4 regions of the Shewanella cyperi genome follow, and region 2 is predicted to be linked to each of the others. Evidence: predicted binding sites of a transcription regulator. Region 2 holds the regulator's gene; each other region holds the start of a gene.

Region 1 (4,193 bases), 1.8 Mb from region 2:
CAGATAGACGATTGGATTAAGTCGGTCAGCATCAGCTGATACCCTTATCGAGCAAAGAAACCAAAGCCAGGTCCCCGGACCTGGCTTTTTTATTGCGACCTGCTGAACTGATGGCGCTTGAGCTTTCAAACCCCGAAAAAAAATCACCCCAGCGGTGAGGCCGGGGTAAACCAAAAACTAGGATGATGGTTTCAAGGCCAGTGGAGCCATGGTTAATGAAATTAGTTCATCAGCTCTCACCGGCATTGACTCAGGACTGCTATCAGCGGATCTGCGCATCCAACATGGAAGGGGTCATTCCCAGGCCGGCTACGGACTCAGATCATCCCGAATCAACTGACGCCCATTGTATTAATTTAAGAACAAGGTGCAACTCCGACCTGAGCAACCCGATTAGAAACGCCTTAATTAGCCTTGTTTATTTAATCACCTGCAAACCATTAAGCAGCTGATTTATAAATACTTAAGCAAAACAGGCAAACCTAATCCAAAGTATAGTTCTTAAATCAGAACAAAGTTTCCAGCTTTCAACGTCGCTCGGCATAAAGCTCAGCGTAGGGCTTGTCCCAATAGGGTGGCGTACCTATATGATTCTTAATGAAATCAATAAAGGCACTGACCTTGGGGGCCAGATGCTTGCGCCTTGGATATACGGCCTGCAGCGGCAGGTGATGGGTCAATTGCCAATCCCGCAGCAAAGGTACCAGGGTGCCCTTTTCTATTTCGCCTTCCACCAGATAGCTGGCCAGATAGACCACGCCCAGGCCGCTGACGGCCGCCGACTTGAGCGCCGGCGCATTGTCGACCCGGAAGTTACCGGAAACCCCTATCTCGCAATAATCATCGCCACGCTTGAACTGCCAAACGCTGTGCTCATGCCACTCACCGTGGTACACCAGGCAGTTGTGATCCACCAGCTGCTCCGGCTTGGACGGCTCGCCGTGGCGGGCAATATAGTCGGGTGATGCCAGCAACATGAACTGGCACTTCATCAGGGGGCGGGCCACCATGCCCAGGGGCAATTGTTCGGACATGGTGAGCAACAAATCCAGGCCTTCGCTGACCACGTCAACCTTATGATCGAGCAGGCTCACCTGCAGTTCCAGCTCGGGATGACGAGCCATAAACTCAGGTAATGCGGGAATGATGTGCATGGTGCCGAAGGATTGGGAAATCCCCACCTTGAGCACGCCGCGGGTGGCATCATTGAGGTTATGGACACTGGCCACCGCCTGATCGGCGTCGCGCAGCAATTCCTCCCCCTGCACGTACAGCAAATGACCTGCTTCCGTGAGACTGAGACTGCGGGTGGTGCGCTGAATAAGCTGCACCCCGAGCTTATGCTCCAGATCCGCTACCTGGGTACTGACCTTGGACTTGGAAATCCCCAAACGCCGGGCAGCAGCACTGAAGCTACCGGCACGGGCTACGTGGGTAAAAATGGCGATAGGTTCTAACAGTTCTAACATTAAGCTGGCCTTAAACTGTTTTCGACTGGCTATTGGCCGTTAATCGCCTGGACGCTGTCACAGCAAAAAAACGGATACCATATCGATGATATTCAAGAAGATATACCAAAAACACACACTGAGGTAGAGTCCGGAGCACCGGTATTTTTACCGGATTTTTTGTTATTTTTTAGAAGTATAACAAATTATCTGACCGCGACTCCAGCGAGCTGCCATCTTACTGTCATAACTGCCTGGGTAGCCTGGGCAAATCCGGCCTATAAAAGCCACGAAATGGGCTTAAGCCGCCCCGGCGCAACCGGCTAAAAAGCGAATAAAAAAAGCCCCGGAGGGGATCCGGGGCAAAAGACTTTTCAGCCTAAGTTCAAAGGAAACACTTCATTGGGTTTAGCGGGTTGGGGGACCTTCAATCACTCCCGGTTTATTCACGCAACTCGACTTGCTCACGCTGTGCCAGGGGGTAATCCCTGAGTTCAGGAATTTCTTCCCGGACGCGGTTTTCCAACACCAGCAACTCTTCAAAGTTTTCACACATCTTGTCGGCTCGGGCCTCAATCACCTCGGCCTGGGCTTCCATTTGCTTTTCAATATCGTCGCCAATGGATTCCATCTTCTTACCGAAATTCTCCATCTTCTCTTCGAAGCTGCCGCCGTCAGCAGAGAGGATCTGGCTACCCAGGTTGATCATCAGGGTACCCACAGAGTTCTGTACCATCTGCTCGATTTCCTGCTCAAACTCTTCGTTGAATACTTCATCCATGGAGTCTTCGGTGGCGCCCACATAGTAGCTGTCACCGTTACGGTACATGACCTTGTCCATACGCTTTTGCAGATTGGCCACCAGCTCGTCCACCTTGGCACCTGTGTCATCACCCAGCAGCGGAGTCAGCGCCATGCTCACCGCTTGACTGGCCAAAGACACGGCCTCGGTCACCAAGGTTACGAACTCGGGAACTTGCTTGGCCAAACCATCGGAATACTGCTCAAGCAGCGCTTTTTGCTTGCTGTTGAGGCTGACTTCTTCACCATCGACAAACAGCCTGCCCGGCTCGATGCGGTACTGTTCCTTACCCTTGCTGCTGAACACCATCTTTTTCGGCTCCATGGTCAGATCGTAATTCAGGCTGACATTGCATTCCTGGTGATCTTCATGGGCCATAACAGGTGCAGTGCTACAGATCATGGTGGCGAGGGCTATCCCTGTGAGCATTGAAGGTAATTTCATTTGCGTTCCATCCTGTGATTGTCGATTTCGATGGTTTGGATAAAGCACGGAGCGTGCCAAAATTATATCCAATTGATTTTATTGCATTCATGCGGATTTTATCGATGAGAAATGACAGCCTTGGTGAGTCTGACCACCACTAAGTGGTGATTTTCACCAAGGCGTTGGCAGCAGGATCAGAAGATGGAGCGCCCCAATGCCTGACACAGGCGCTCGAGCAGGGCGGTACCGGCCAGGGAATTGCCATGGCCATCCAGCTCAGGGGACCAGACACAGACGGACAGGAGACCGGGGATCACGGCGATAATGCCGCCACCGACGCCACTCTTACCCGGCATGCCAACCCGGTAGGCAAATTCGCCGGCGCCATCGTAAAGCCCCGAGGTGGCCAGCAGGGCGTTGAGCTGGCGGGTTTGGGTGGCGCTGACCAGTTGCTGACCGCTGAGGGTTTGGCCCCGGTTGGCCAGGTACAGCATGGCCCGGGACAAGTCGGCACAGCTCATTTTAAGGGCGCAGTAATGGAAATAATTGCGCAGCACTGCATCCACATCATTGTGGAAATTGCCGAAGGATTTCATCAGATAGGCGATGGCGGCGTTGCGGGCACTGTGCTGATATTCAGAATCGGCAACCTGCTTGTCATAGCAGATGCCGTTGTTGCCACTCATCATGCGCACCACTTCCAACATCCGCTGCTTGGGCGCCCCCAGGCGGCTTTGCAGCATGTCGGCTATCACCAGGGCACCGGCATTGATAAAGGGGTTGCGGGGAATACCGCGCTCCAGTTCCACCTGTACCAGGGAATTGAAGGAATGGCCCGAGGGCTCTTTGCCCACCCTGCTCCAGATCTCCTGCTCTTCATAGAGCATCAGGGCATTGGTGAGACTGAATACTTTGGAAATACTCTGAACCGAGAAGGGTTCCAGGTAATCTCCGGCACCGACTGTAGTGCCGTCGATGGAGGTGACGGCGATCCCAAGCTTGTTGGGATCGACGTCGGCAAGGGCCGGAATATAATCCGCCACCTTGCCCTTGCCGAGCAGCGGCCGGGTTTGTTGGACTATCTCGTCGAGCAAGCCTGGTTCAAGCGACAACTGCTCGGTCACGATTTAGCCCCACCAAATGTCGTACAGATCGCTTACTTCGACATTGGCAACGCTCTGGTTTGCCCAGAACGCCTTGACCGCAGCTCTGTCTTCCTCGGTGCACTTACCCAGGGTTTGAGTAGCAATAATGCCTTCCCACTCGCGGTGACCGCCACCGTGGAAGCCCAACTTACGCGCCTCGATAACGTCGTCGATGAACTTGTCCACTATGGTGTCGATATCGGCTTCGGCAACCTTGGCATCAAACTCCCAGCTGATGTCAAAGCCCAGTTCCTGGAACTCATCCACACGCAGTTTCTTGCGCAAGCGGCGGCTGCGATTCTTGGCCATTGTGATTTCCTCTTCTTGGTTATGGTGCCGCGGCGCGGCGGTTTTTGCCCGGTTGCCCGGACG
Region 2 (4,193 bases):
CGCTGGCATTGAGAAACAGGCTGATCAGCTCCGTGCCTGCAGGCAGGGCGGCCAACTGTTGTTCCAACACCTTGTGCTGTTCCGGCAGGTTGCGGACATCGACGCTGATGGCCACCAGTTCATTGCTGCTTTTCAGTTGCGCCAGCAAGGGCCCAATCAGTGGCAGTGGCAGGTTGTCGACGCAGTAATAGCCCAGGTCTTCCAAGACCCTCAGGGCAACGGTTTTGCCCGAGCCCGATCGACCTGAGACTATGACCAGTTTCATCCGGTGATCACCTGATAGAGTTCAGCGTCATCCTGGCTTTTGCGCAGTTGCTTGAGGATTTGCTTGTCGTTGAGCTTTTCTGCCATGGCGGCGAGTGTGCTCAGGTGCTGCTGGCATTGGTCCGATGGCACCAGTAGGGCAAACAGTATGTCAACCGGCTGTTTGTCTATGGCGTCAAAACTGATGGCCTCTTCACATTTGACCAGCACGGCGATCGGGGTCTCTATGCTGTTCAAGCGGCCATGGGGGATGGCAATACCATTGCCTATGCCTGTGCTTCCCATTTTTTCTCGGGCCAATAGGCTTTCGAAGATCTCTTGAGAAGAGAGGGTGGGGTACTGGGCGCTGGCGATATCGCTGATCAGTTCCAGTACCTTTTTCTTACTGCCCGGAGTGGCACAGGTGGTGCACTCCGGCCTCAGGATGGTACTCAGTTCCATCTTTTAGTGCTTAGTCAGTTTCTCTTTGTGTTTGATGACCTGACGATCCAATTTATCAATCAGAGCGTCGATGGCGGCGTACATGTCTTCATGCTCAGACGTGGCAAACACTTCACCACCATTGAGGTGCAGCTTGGCTTCTGCAATCTGCTGCATTTTTTGAACATTGAGCACAACGTGCACATTATTGATCTGTTCGAAGTGGCGTTCAAGCTTGGTAAATTTGCTCTCTACATAGTTACGCAGTGAATCTGTAATTTCGATATGGTGCCCAGTCAGATTGATTTGCATAGACACTTTCCTCCAGTTTTTACAGTGAGTTATAAGCTTTTACGCTGGTTTGACGGCGGGATCAGCATTGCTTCACGGTACTTTGCAATGGTACGTCTAGCAACGTTGATTCCCTGTTCCGCCAGAAGTTCCGCCATTTTGCTGTCGCTCAATGGTTTCTTCTGATTTTCTGCAGCCACCAGTTTCTTGATAAAGGCGCGGATGGCCGTAGACGAGCATTCTCCACCGTCTTCCGTACTGACATGGCTGGAGAAGAAATACTTCAATTCGAAAATACCCCGCGGGGTATGCATGTACTTTTGGGTGGTCACCCTGGAAATGGTGGACTCATGCATTTCCACCGCTTCGGCTATGTCGTTCAGCACCATGGGCTTCATGGCTTCTTCACCGTACTCAAAGAAACCTTGCTGGAACTGCACTATGCAATTGGCCACCTTGAGCAGGGTGTCGTTGCGGCTCTCCAGGCTCTTGATAAACCACTTGGCTTCCTGCAAATGGCCACGGATAAACTGGCTGTCAGCCTGACTGCGACTGGTGCGGGCCATGGCGGCGTAATGCTGATTGACGTTGAGCTTGGGCATGCAATCGGGATTGAGTTCCACCACCCAGCGGCCATTTTTCTTGCTCACAGAGACGTCGGGGATAACGTACTCGTCCTTGCCGGACGTGACCTGTTCACCCGGACGGGGATTGAGGCTCTGGATCAGCACTATGGCTTCACGCAGCTCATCTTCCTTCAGACGGGTTTTGCGCATCAGGGTGCGGAAGTCCCTGGCGGCAATCAGATCCAGATGGTCGCGGATCAGCAGTTTGGCGTTTTCCAGGTGTGGCGTATCGGCGGCAAAGTGGGCCAGCTGGATCAGCAGGCATTCACTGAGGTCCCTTGCGGCCACCCCTATGGGGTCGAAGTGCTGGATGCGCTTGAGCACGGCTTCCACTTCGTCCAGCTCCACTTCATCGTCGCCCATGGCTTCGAGTATGTCTTCCGTGGTCTGGGTCAGGTAACCGCGTTCATCTATGGCGTCTATGATGGCGGTGGCTATGGCCATGTCGGTGTCTGAGAAAGGGGTGAGGTTCTTTTGCCATTCCAGGTGTTCATAAAGCCCGTCGCTGGTCTCTCCCTGGAAGGGCATATCATCATCGCGCATCATGGAGCCGCTGCCGGAAGCAGGGGCGGCGGTGAACACTTCGTCCCAGGTGGTATCCATGGGCAATTCATCGGGCATGGACTGCTGGGTCAGGGCGTCGGAGGTTTCCAGGGTGGAGCTGTCATCGTTACTGCTGGCCGTGACGGGCTCGGAGAAGTCGTCCTGCTCCCTGTGATCTGAATCGCTGCGCTCCTGGCTGTCGAATTGGTCATCGTCCAGCTCCAACAAAGGGTTGGAATCCAGCGCTTGTTGAATTTCCTGTTGCAGTTCAAGTGAAGAAAGTTGCAACAGCCTGATGGCCTGTTGCAATTGCGGCGTCATGGTCAGTTGTTGGCCCAGCTTGAGCTGGAGTGACGCTTTCATCTACTGCGGATCCTTGACTGTTATTGTTATCAGAAAGCTGTTTTCTATCAGTTTTGTGAACTGCTGGCCAGTTGCACTCTTCCTTAATGAGATAGAGATCAGGCTAAATTTAACTATAGCCTGAATTGCTCACCCAAGTACACCGCCCGCACCTGCTGATTGTCCAGAATCTCGGCAGGGGTGCCTTCGGCGATGAGGTTGCCATGGCTGACTATGTAGGCTTTTTCACAGACATCAAGGGTTTCTCTGACGTTGTGATCCGTGATTAATATGCCGAGGCCGCGACTCTTGAGCTGCTCAATTATTTTCTTGATGTCTATGACCGAAATGGGGTCGACACCGGCGAAGGGTTCATCGAGCAGAATAAAGCGCGGATTGGCGGCCAGAGCACGGGCGATTTCGACCCGGCGCCGCTCACCACCGGACAAAGACATGCCCATGTTGTCGCGGATATGGGTGATGTGGAACTCTTCCAGCAGCTGCTCCAGTTCCTCTTCACGCTGATCCTGGTCCAGATCCTTGCGGGTTTGCAGTACCGCCATGATGTTGTCGTGCACGGACAGCTTACGGAAAATGCTTGCTTCCTGGGGCAGGTAGCCTATGCCCTTGCGAGCCCTCAGATGCATGGGGTCCAGGGTCAGGTCATCTTCGTTGATATGGATGCTGCCCTTGTCACTTTTCACCAGCCCCACCACCATGTAGAAGGTGGTGGTTTTGCCGGCGCCATTGGGGCCCAGCAGACCGACCACCTGGCCGGTGCGCACGCTGAGACTGACGTCCTTGACCACGGTGCGGTTTTTGTAGCTTTTGGCCAGATTGCTGGCCTTAAGGATCAGTTCCGTCATTGGCGAACCGGCTCCTTATCCTGCTCTTGTTCTTCGGGCTTGGGAGCCAACTGTTCCTGATAGTTTTCCGGCTTGATGATGGTGATCACCCGTTCATCGCCTTTTTGGCTGCTGTCGGCCTTCAGTTGCTGCTTTTCAATGTCATAAATGATTTTGTCGGCGTTGACCTGGCTGCCATCCTGTTCAATTTTGGCATTGCCCGTGAGCGTCATGGTGCGATTGTCCATGTTGTAGCTGATCTCATTGGCACTGGCGCTGGCCTGGCGGCCGTCATCCAGGGTCTGACTGTAGGTGGCGGGCTTGCCCTTGGCCACCAATACCCTTTGTCCTGAGGCTTCATCGGTATAGGCACTGAGTTCCTGAGCGGTGATCTTCAGGCTGCCCTGGGTCAGCAGTACCGGCCCACCATAGACCACCCGCTTGTTCTTGATGTCGGCAAATTGGGTGGCGGCAGCAATTTTCAATTCCTGCAGCAGGTCGTTGTTTTTGGCTGTGGCCATGGTGCTGCACAGGCACAGTGCCAGTGCCAGCAGGGTTTTACTTGGGTTCATAGCTTCCTTTTACCTGACTGAGCAGTTTGACTTCCTGGGCATTGAGATCGGCATACAGGCCCTGGCCGGTGACATTGAATCCTTTGCCGAAGACCAAAATTGGCCTGTTCGAAGTCATTATCATAGTGTTCAAATCCAGCTCCAGATAGCTGGTGGATAGATTTTGCAGCGGTTCCTGTTGGCTGATTGCCTGGATTTGCACATCCTGTTCCAGTACCACCTTGCCGCTGTTTTTGCTGAGCTTGCCGCGACTGGCAGACAGACGCCATTGGGCCGCGCCTTCATTGGGA
Region 3 (4,193 bases), 760 kb from region 2:
TTTTTCAACCACTTTATGGCCGGTCACCGGTTGCAGCGTGTTCTGTACATTCAGCAACGCCAGTTGCCTGAGTTCATCCTTCCCGGCCTGGGTCGTCATTTTCTGCTCGTCGGCGCCGCTGAAGGTGGTCAGCAGGGCATCCTCAATCAAAGGAATGTGCTTTCGGACCAGAACATCATCTTCCGAACCACGCACCATCAACTGCACCTTGATTTCCACCAAGCGGGTACGATTGGCACCGGGCAGGTTGAACAGAAACGGGCGCGGCATCCCCACATAGTAAGCTTCGCTCTTGGTGGCAGGATCAGCACTGGTACTCATTTCTGTGGTGTCTGTTGCTACGGACTCTCCGGCACTCTCATCATCCCCAGACAGGAAAAACCACAATCCCAGCACAATCAGCAGCAGTACTACACCACCACCTATGCCAAACAACAATAACTTGTTGCGCTTTTTGGGCTGCTGCGTTTCTTCCAGTTTCAGATCTTCTTCTTCAGCCATGTATCCGCCTTTGTCCTTGCCAATGACAACCCCGATGCTTGCGATTGCCTATAGGTTACCTCGTTAAGCGTAATAATCTATACCCGAGCCGTAACTTGTTGTCTGATTTACGCTTAACAAAGTTTCTTCTGCTGCTTTTTCATCCATGGATTCCTGGGATGCGCCACCGCTGCCTTCGCGACTGCCGAAGTCTCGGCCACCACCGCCCTGGGACACCTGACCATCGGTCAGCTGCATGCCCTGCTCGGCCAGCATTTCCCTGAGTCTTGGCAGTGCCTGCTCCATCACATCCCGGGTCTGTGACTGGGTGACGTGGAATTGCACCTGGGTTTCCTGCCCCTGCACCTGAATGCGCACCATCATTTGCCCCAGCTCCGGCGGGTCAAGACGGATTTCCGCCTGTTGGATCCCCTGGCTGACCATGGTGACCAATTGCTGCTTCATCATGGGAGCAAAACGCTGGATCATGTCATGCATGTTCTGGCTCTGCTCCATGCCCTGTCGTAATGACAGCTGCAACTGTGGCATCTCGGTTCGGCTGTGCTGTGACAAGGCCTGGATGTCCTTGTGCCCCTCGCCATTAATGCCAGTAAACAATAACGTGTCCTGCGCTTTCAGCTGCACCTGGGGCTCTTTTCCTTCCACCAGAATGAGTTCACTGTTGGCCAATTGTTTCGCTGCATCGGCCACCGGCATAGCCAACCCATCGGACATGGAACCCAGCGGCTCAGCCGCCAATGGATTGACAGTTGGCGAAACGCCCTGAGCGGCGTTTGGCGCTGCGGGATTAACCTGAGCCTGTGGCACCACCACCGGCTGCAACTTAAATTCGGCCAGGTTCTGTTGTCCCTGCTCCACCTTGGCGTCTTTTGCCAGGGGCTCCACAGGTGTGGCATCAGGGATCTCCTGTCCGTCAGCATTGCCGGTGATCTGCTGTTTAATCGGCAATATATGGTCTCTTTCCGCACCTGGAGTCTTGCCCGCACCCCATCCAGGGGCCAATTGCTGGCCTTTGGATATGTTTAGCGCATCTCCCCGGCTATCTACGCCATCGACCAAACGACTGTCGCTGATTCCCTGGGAGCCCATCAACTGCTGCAACTGGGCCATAGCGGAGGGGTCTTTGAATTTTTGGTTCAGCCATTGCTGCAACTCTTCGGGTGCCATTTGCTGCAACATCTTGGGATCGACATCAAGCAGCTCAGCCAACTCGGTGAGGATTTCCGGATTACCCGACTCCAGTTCAGACATTAACCTGTCCATGGCCTGCAACGGCGATATGGTGCCGGAAGCCGGCTCACCATCAATCAATTTGGGAAGCAGGGCCAGATCCTGCGGCAAACTGTCTCCATCAGGAACGACGGCGGCAACGTCAGCGGCAAGATCGACGGCAAAGTCTGTCACCCCGGATTGACTTTGCGGCTCCTGAATAATGCTGGAGTACTGAATTTGCGCGAAGACCAGGGCGACGTTATCTTCATTGTCGGCTGACGTTTTGGCGTCAAGTTCATCTGACTTATCGCCGGGGTTGGCACGCTCAACCCTGACCGTTTCCTGTGCTTCGCCACCGGCGGTTGCCTTGTCGAAAAACGCTGAAAAATCACCGTTTTCATTGCTGTCGACGCTGTCTTTTCCCGCTGTGGCCTGCACCTTGGCTCCACCACCCAGCAGCACATTGCTCATTTGTTGCATTGCGTTCTCCTCACCTGCTGCGCCAAAGCGCAGCCCGGGTCCCAGTCGGCCGTCGGCATTATGACTGGCGCTTATACCTTAATGGGATTAAGCAAAAATCGAACCAAAAATACTAAATATCTTTCAGTGACGGATAAATTGTTCAGCGGCGGATAAATTGTTGAATGGCGAACTCATCGGCAAGCTTTTGCTCGCGCTTGGCCTCTGCCCGCTCGCGCTTTTGCGCCTTGTGCTCAAGCAGCAGTTCCACGGCCTTGCGCTTTTGCTGCTTTTCCAGCCAATGTTGCTGCCGATGCTGCACCTGGGTGTTGGCACTGGCAACGGTGCGTAACTGTTGGCTGATGGCCTGATCGATCTGTTGGATGAACTTGTGAAACTGCTGGTAGTAGTTGGCACTGATCTGTTTGCCCTGCTGCCCGGTCAGCTGTTGCATATAGTCCAGCCGATACTGATTGAGGGCATCAAGCTGCTGCTTGCGTTTCTGGGCTTCTAGCTGGGCAGCCTTAAGCCGCAAGGCCGCCTGCTCTTCTGCTTCGGAGGCGAGTTTGAGCACGGTCAGCAGTGGATCCCGGGCGGCCATGGATTACACCTTGCACTGGGCGGCAAGCTGGGTCAGCATCAGTTCGCTGTCAGCAAAGGAAATGGCATCACGCATGGTCTGGCGCAAAAAAGCGTTCATCACCGGCTGCAGTCGAATGGCATTGTCGATGCGGGGATCGCTGCCCTGGGCGTAAGCCCCGATGGAAATCAGATCTTTATTTTGCTGGTACAGGGAATACACCTGTTTAACTTTACGCATGCACTCCAGATGCAGATCGGAAATCACCATGGGCGCCACCCGGCTGATGGAGGCTTCGATGTCAATGGCAGGGTAATGCCCCGAATCGGCAAGGGCCCGGGAAAGCACTATGTGACCGTCGAGAATCGCCCGGCTGGCGTCGGCAATGGGATCCTGTTGGTCGTCCCCCTCGGTCAGCACGGTATAAAAAGCGGTAATAGAGCCCTGCCCCGGACCACCGTTACCGGCGCGTTCCACCAACCTGGGCAACTTGGCAAACACCGACGGCGGATACCCCTTGGTTGCGGGCGGCTCGCCCACGGCCAAGGCAATTTCACGCTGGGCCTGGGCATAACGGGTCAGGCTGTCCATCAACAGCAGCACGTCGTAGCCCAAATCACGGAAATACTCGGCAATACGGGTCGAGGTTTCACAGGCCCGCAGACGCATCAGGGGCGAGGTATCGGCAGGTGCCGCCACCACCACGGAGCGGGCCCGGCCTTCGGGACCGAGGATCTCCTCAATGAATTCTTTTACTTCGCGGCCACGTTCGCCCACCAGCCCTACCACAATAATGTCGGCGGTGGTCCCCCGGGTCATCATGCCAAGCAACACCGACTTACCCACCCCCGAACCGGCGAACAGGCCCATACGCTGACCTTTACCCACGGTGAGCATGGCATTGATGGCGCGCACCCCCACATCCAGGGGTTCATGAATGGGCCTTCTGGCCAGAGGATTCATGGCAGGACTGTGGCGGGAGGCTTTTTGATCTGTATTCAGCGGTCCCAGACCATCGAGTGGCTGGCCACTGCCGTCCAGCACCCGCCCCAGCAGCGACATGCCGACATTAAGGCCACTCTGTTCACCCAAGGGGATAACCCGGGCTCCGGGAAGCACGCCCCTGAGTTCATCTATGGGCATCAGGTACAGGAGTTCGTCGTCAAAACCTATGACCTCGGCCACCAGTTCGCCCTGCATGGTCTCGATGGCGCACAAGCTGCCGACTGGAGCACGGCAACCGCTGGCCTCCAGGGTCAAGCCGACTACGCGTACCAGTTGGCCGGAGGCTACGGGTCTGAAAGGGGCAATACCCTGGGTGTATTGCGTCAGGTTATGGAGCAGGTGTTGGCTGCGAGCTGACATCATCGTCTCCCGGTTCCGAGGTCTGCACCCCGGCTTGGTCCTCTTCAGCCGCGGCAAGCGTTTGCTCGGCTTGTTC
Region 4 (4,193 bases), 730 kb from region 2:
TTCCTGCGTTCTGTAAAGTTTTGATTGTATGATACATGTGCTTCAATTAATCCGAACTTACCACAGCTCTTATTCGTCGTCTGTAGGATATTTGCCATTTATTACAAAAACTTGTGCGGGATCATAAGATATGTGCTGGCATGCTGTTTAAGCATGAAAATCCTTTCTTTCATATCTTGGATGCCAGGCTGGTTTGGCGGAATGTGTTGGCTTTAGATGTGAGCTTGGTTATTTGCTCTTTATCGGTGCTGGACGGTTGAGCAATGTCGGAGTGGAACACCTTTAGCTTGCACTGCTGCACCAGTGACCATCGGCGACAGGACGTCGCCGTTGAGCCTCCAGGGATGGATTCACGGCGTGTTACTGGGGTAGCAGTGCGAAGGCCCACCGCAGGTGATTAATTGCATTAAAAGGTGGATGCTGCATCACCTCAAGAGATTGCCGCTTTGCCAGCGGCACAAAGTCGTGGGTCTCCAACCCACACCCGGGCAAGGGGCTTTGCTCATCCAAAGCCCCTTGCAACCCAAAGGATGCCCCCGATCGGAGCCGAAGGCCCCTCGGATTTATGGGCGAAACGGCCAACGCGACAGACTCGCCTCCATGCTCGACTGTCGCTACCTCGGCTTCCTGCCTCGGTTGTTGCCGTTTCTTGCCCAACATCCTCGGCGGCTCCAAAGGGGGAATCGGTGCAACAGTCTGGCATTTGCTTTCATTCGGGCTCTTGGATGATAAGTCCACAGCTGGAGTGGAACACCCTGAGCTTGCACTGCTGCGCCAGTGACCGTCCGAGCCATGGATGGCGAGGGGAGGCTATAGGGACATATTCATGCCGTGTCACTGGAGTAGCAGTGCGAAGGCCCACGGCAGGTGATTAATGGCATCAGATGCCGGAAGTTGCAGTTGAAGCAAGATATTGCCACGGTGGTGGCGGCACATAGGCGGCACAGCCGATCAATACAGATACTGTCGCGGCAACAGAAACACAAAAATTGGCAGAAAAAGAGGAACTGAAAGAAAAGCTTGAAACTTGTGCAAGCAGTCACAAGCAGAAGTGACTGGTCTCCCCACAGGGACTCGAACCCCGATCGGTCGCTTAGGAGGCGACTGCTCTATCCTGTTGAGCTATAGGGAGACGCAGCTGATTATACTGGTTTTGGCTCCGATTAAAAGTCTTGAATTTTAATTGCTTAAATCTTAATCGCTATGTCGTTGAGCTGAATATTCAAGGTCGCCTGCTGGCCCTTGAGCACCGCAATGGCACTGTCTTCGGTCACTTGCTCTATCTTGATGTTTGTATGTGAATTATTGGCAAGGGTACGCATCCGCGACAGGCGGTCGCCGATATTGTGGGTCAAGACCAGCTGCAGCTCATCGCCATTTTTCAGGCCATGGCGGCGGCCGAGGTTGATGATCAGGGTTTCGCCTTCGCGGGCCACCACCTGGCCGAGTACGGGGCGACACATCAGCGCCTCATCCATGGCGCGGCCGGCGTCGGCCAGCAGCTTGTCTATGCCGCGGCCATAGGCGGAGCGCCAGAAGCGGTCGCTGTCGGGGTCGACGCTGGCCTGCAACTCAAATTCCCAGGGCGCCGAGGTGTCCAGTTCGTTCTGCCAGATCACTTCGCCGCTGATGCCGTGGTACAGGGTCAGCCGCAAACGGAACTGGCGCAGTGGATCGCTGTGCCACAGCCCCAGCATGGAGGATTCGGCAGGTTCGGTGGCTACGTCCATCAGCTCGGGCAGCAGCACATATTGGCTGTCGCTGCTGTCGGCAAGCCAGGACGGCAAACGATTGCCGCCACTGCCCATGGCCAGCACCTTGTCGGCGGCCAGATGAATAAAGCCGGTGCTGGAAGTGCGTTCCAATTGCGCCCCCAGCCGACGGGAAATGGCGGCGGGCAATTGGGTCAACTGGCCGTGGCGCAGCTGGGCGCGGTCGCGGATCTGCGCCTGGGGCAGAAAGATGGCGGCCTTGAGCTGGCCCTTGGCGCAGTTGGGCTCGACATCATCCAGGAGTTCAAGCTGCAGTTTGACCGTCAGCTTGTTGTGGCGGATCTCTTCGCTGATAAGCTCGATGCGGTTGGTCATCAGCATTTGTGCCAGGGTCAGGGTATTCTGGGTCAGGCGGCCATTGACCACCTGTTGCTCGGCATTAAAGCTGGCACCACTGGCAAGTCCGGCATAGCTGATGGCCTGGGCCACGGCTTGTTCACGGGCCTTGGCGACATCGCCGTCAACTATGATGGCTTCGCCCGTGGCCTGCTGCCATTGGGCGACGCCGGGGCCGGACACCAGGGCCAGCAGCAGCAATAGGGTACGCATGGGCGAATATCCTCCCGGAGTAAACAGGTTTGGCGGCGGACACCGGCGTCCGCTCACCTTCGACCTGAACTAAAGCAAGATGCGTGCCTGAATAATTGCATTGCGGCAACTAAGCGGGGTCAAGTTTTGCCGCCCCGGGCCGATAAGAGACTATCCCCAGTCGGGGGACATGGCATCGGACAGGAGTTCGACAGCAAATTTTCCCTCATTATCAGGTGGTTGGAAATGAATAAAAGCCTAATTATTGCCACAGTGCTGGCGCTGCTGACGCCCATGGCCGGTTTGGCCGAATCCCTGCCCAGAGAATCTCTTTACCAAGCCGAGGGCTATCCGACCCGAGGCCAGGTCAATGTATTGGCGCAGCAGATGGTCAACGAGCTGCTGCAGCAAAACGATGGCCTGTTGCCCGAGCAGCCCCTGCTGGTGGCGACCCCGGTTTCCGTGGCGGATTTTCGCGGCAGTAATGAATTGGCCCAACAGTTGCAGCAAGGTTTGATGGCTGCCCTCCATGCCCGTTATTTCAACGTGGTGGATTTGAATCTTGGAGAGGCGGTGCGGGTAACGGCCCAGGGCGACTTGTTGCTCAGCCGCGACTGGCAACAGTTGGGGCAGAATATCGATGTGGCCCATGTGCTGGTGTCCAGCATGAGCCTGGCCAAAGACGGCCTGGTGCTGAACAGCCGAATCGTTGACACAGGAAACAAGCGGGTGGTGGCGGCATCACAAGCCTTTGTGGCTCCGGCACAATTGACCGGCTACCTGGCACAATCGGAAAAAGTGGTGTCCCGCGATGGTCTGCTGTATCGCTATGAGCAGCGTGGCGAGGACAAGGTAAAGGTATTGGGAGACAGACCATGAAACATTTGATGCTGTGCCTAGTGGCGGCATTGGCTCTGGGCGGCTGCGCCGGCCGCGATCGCTATGTACAGTGGGAAACCGAAGCGCCGGAAAGCTTCCCCAAAATTACCGCCATAGGCTACGCGCCCCTGGACAGTCAACCGGCCAAGGAGCAATCCCAGAAGGTATTGCTGGCGATGCAGGCCTCCAAGATTGCCGCCTATCGGGAGTTGGCCGAGCAGGTTTATGGCCAGAACATCAGTGCCGGCACCAGTGTCAACGACTGGATGGTGGCCGATGACAAGGTCAAGGCCAGCGTCTCCGGGGTGATCCGCGGCGCCCGGGTGGTCAAGAGTTACCCCACAGGTGATCACTACGTCACCGAGCTGGAACTGGATTTTGCCTTGGTATGGGCCCTGTATCAGCAGACCCACAGGCCGCAGAAGGTGAAAGACGTCACCTATTTCTAGGGGAACTGACTTGCTGACAATAAACCCGGCCATGGCCGGGTTTTGTGTTATCTGGAAGACCGTTTAAGCGCTGAAATCATTGCCCAGGGTGGAGATGGTCGAGGTCTTGCCCTTGTCGTTATAGGTCAGGGAACTGGCATTGCGGCTGACCTGCAGTGCCTGGGCCAGGCGGTTGAGGCTGGCGAGGTTGTGCTCTATCAGTTGGCCATTGAGTTCATTGAGCTGTTGGCACTGTGCCAGACGCTCTTTGGCGTCCTCGACCCTGGCCTTGAGTTCTGCATCCTGACTGAGCTGCGCCCGATCCGGATGGGCTTCCAGTTGCTTGTCGTTGTGCTGAAGGGCCTGCAGTAACTCGGCCTTGGTGCCGCTTAAGCGCAACAGCTCTTCTGCCGCTTGTTGGATCAGTGCCTGCTTTTCGTCGGTGATCAGTTGCATCAGGCCATCAAGCAGGCGTTGCTGTTGCGTAAGCAGCGCGAGGAGTGTGTGTTCTGTCATTGCTGGGTCCCCTGATGTTAAACACAATATCAAAAGCAGGCGTCAAAAACATCGACGTTGCCCCTACTTT

The links. Region 2 encodes sigma-54, which starts transcription at its own class of promoters, with help from an activator protein. Its sites were predicted from a motif close to GTTGGCACGNNNNTNGNNT; they were not measured.
Region 1: JYB84_RS04745 (YggN family protein) is a predicted target of sigma-54. The motif match lies at 2,737-2,755, and genes of this name have one in related genera.
Region 3: JYB84_RS11685 (flagellar hook-length control protein FliK) is a predicted target of sigma-54. The motif match lies at 2,283-2,301, and genes of this name have one in related genera.
Region 4: JYB84_RS11870 (flagellar assembly protein FlgT) is a predicted target of sigma-54. The motif match lies at 2,394-2,412, and genes of this name have one in related genera.

The regions. Positions count from the first base shown of each region.
Region 1 is NZ_CP071501.1:1,113,289-1,117,481, reverse strand. It holds gene JYB84_RS04755 (DUF885 domain-containing protein) at 1-39, shown strand, start outside; gene JYB84_RS04750 (LysR family transcriptional regulator) at 528-1,469, opposite strand; gene JYB84_RS04745 (YggN family protein) at 1,891-2,694, opposite strand; gene glsB (glutaminase B) at 2,871-3,800, opposite strand; gene JYB84_RS04735 (50S ribosome-binding protein YggL) at 3,804-4,130, opposite strand.
Region 2 is NZ_CP071501.1:3,450,052-3,454,244, reverse strand. It holds gene rapZ (RNase adapter RapZ) at 1-265, opposite strand, end outside; gene ptsN (PTS IIA-like nitrogen regulatory protein PtsN) at 262-705, opposite strand; gene hpf (ribosome hibernation promoting factor) at 709-996, opposite strand; gene JYB84_RS15340 (RNA polymerase factor sigma-54) at 1,026-2,507, opposite strand; gene lptB (LPS export ABC transporter ATP-binding protein) at 2,621-3,352, opposite strand; gene lptA (lipopolysaccharide transport periplasmic protein LptA) at 3,349-3,903, opposite strand; gene lptC (LPS export ABC transporter periplasmic protein LptC) at 3,890-4,193, opposite strand, start outside.
Region 3 is NZ_CP071501.1:2,688,530-2,692,722, forward strand. It holds gene fliL (flagellar basal body-associated protein FliL) at 1-501, opposite strand, end outside; gene JYB84_RS11685 (flagellar hook-length control protein FliK) at 565-2,193, opposite strand; gene fliJ (flagellar export protein FliJ) at 2,336-2,773, opposite strand; gene fliI (flagellar protein export ATPase FliI) at 2,777-4,117, opposite strand; gene fliH (flagellar assembly protein FliH) at 4,086-4,193, opposite strand, start outside.
Region 4 is NZ_CP071501.1:2,723,496-2,727,688, reverse strand. It holds tRNA gene JYB84_RS11875 (tRNA-Arg) at 1,057-1,132, opposite strand; gene JYB84_RS11870 (flagellar assembly protein FlgT) at 1,188-2,321, opposite strand; gene JYB84_RS11865 (FlgO family outer membrane protein) at 2,547-3,179, shown strand; gene JYB84_RS11860 (LPP20 family lipoprotein) at 3,176-3,628, shown strand; gene JYB84_RS11855 (flagella synthesis protein FlgN) at 3,692-4,123, opposite strand.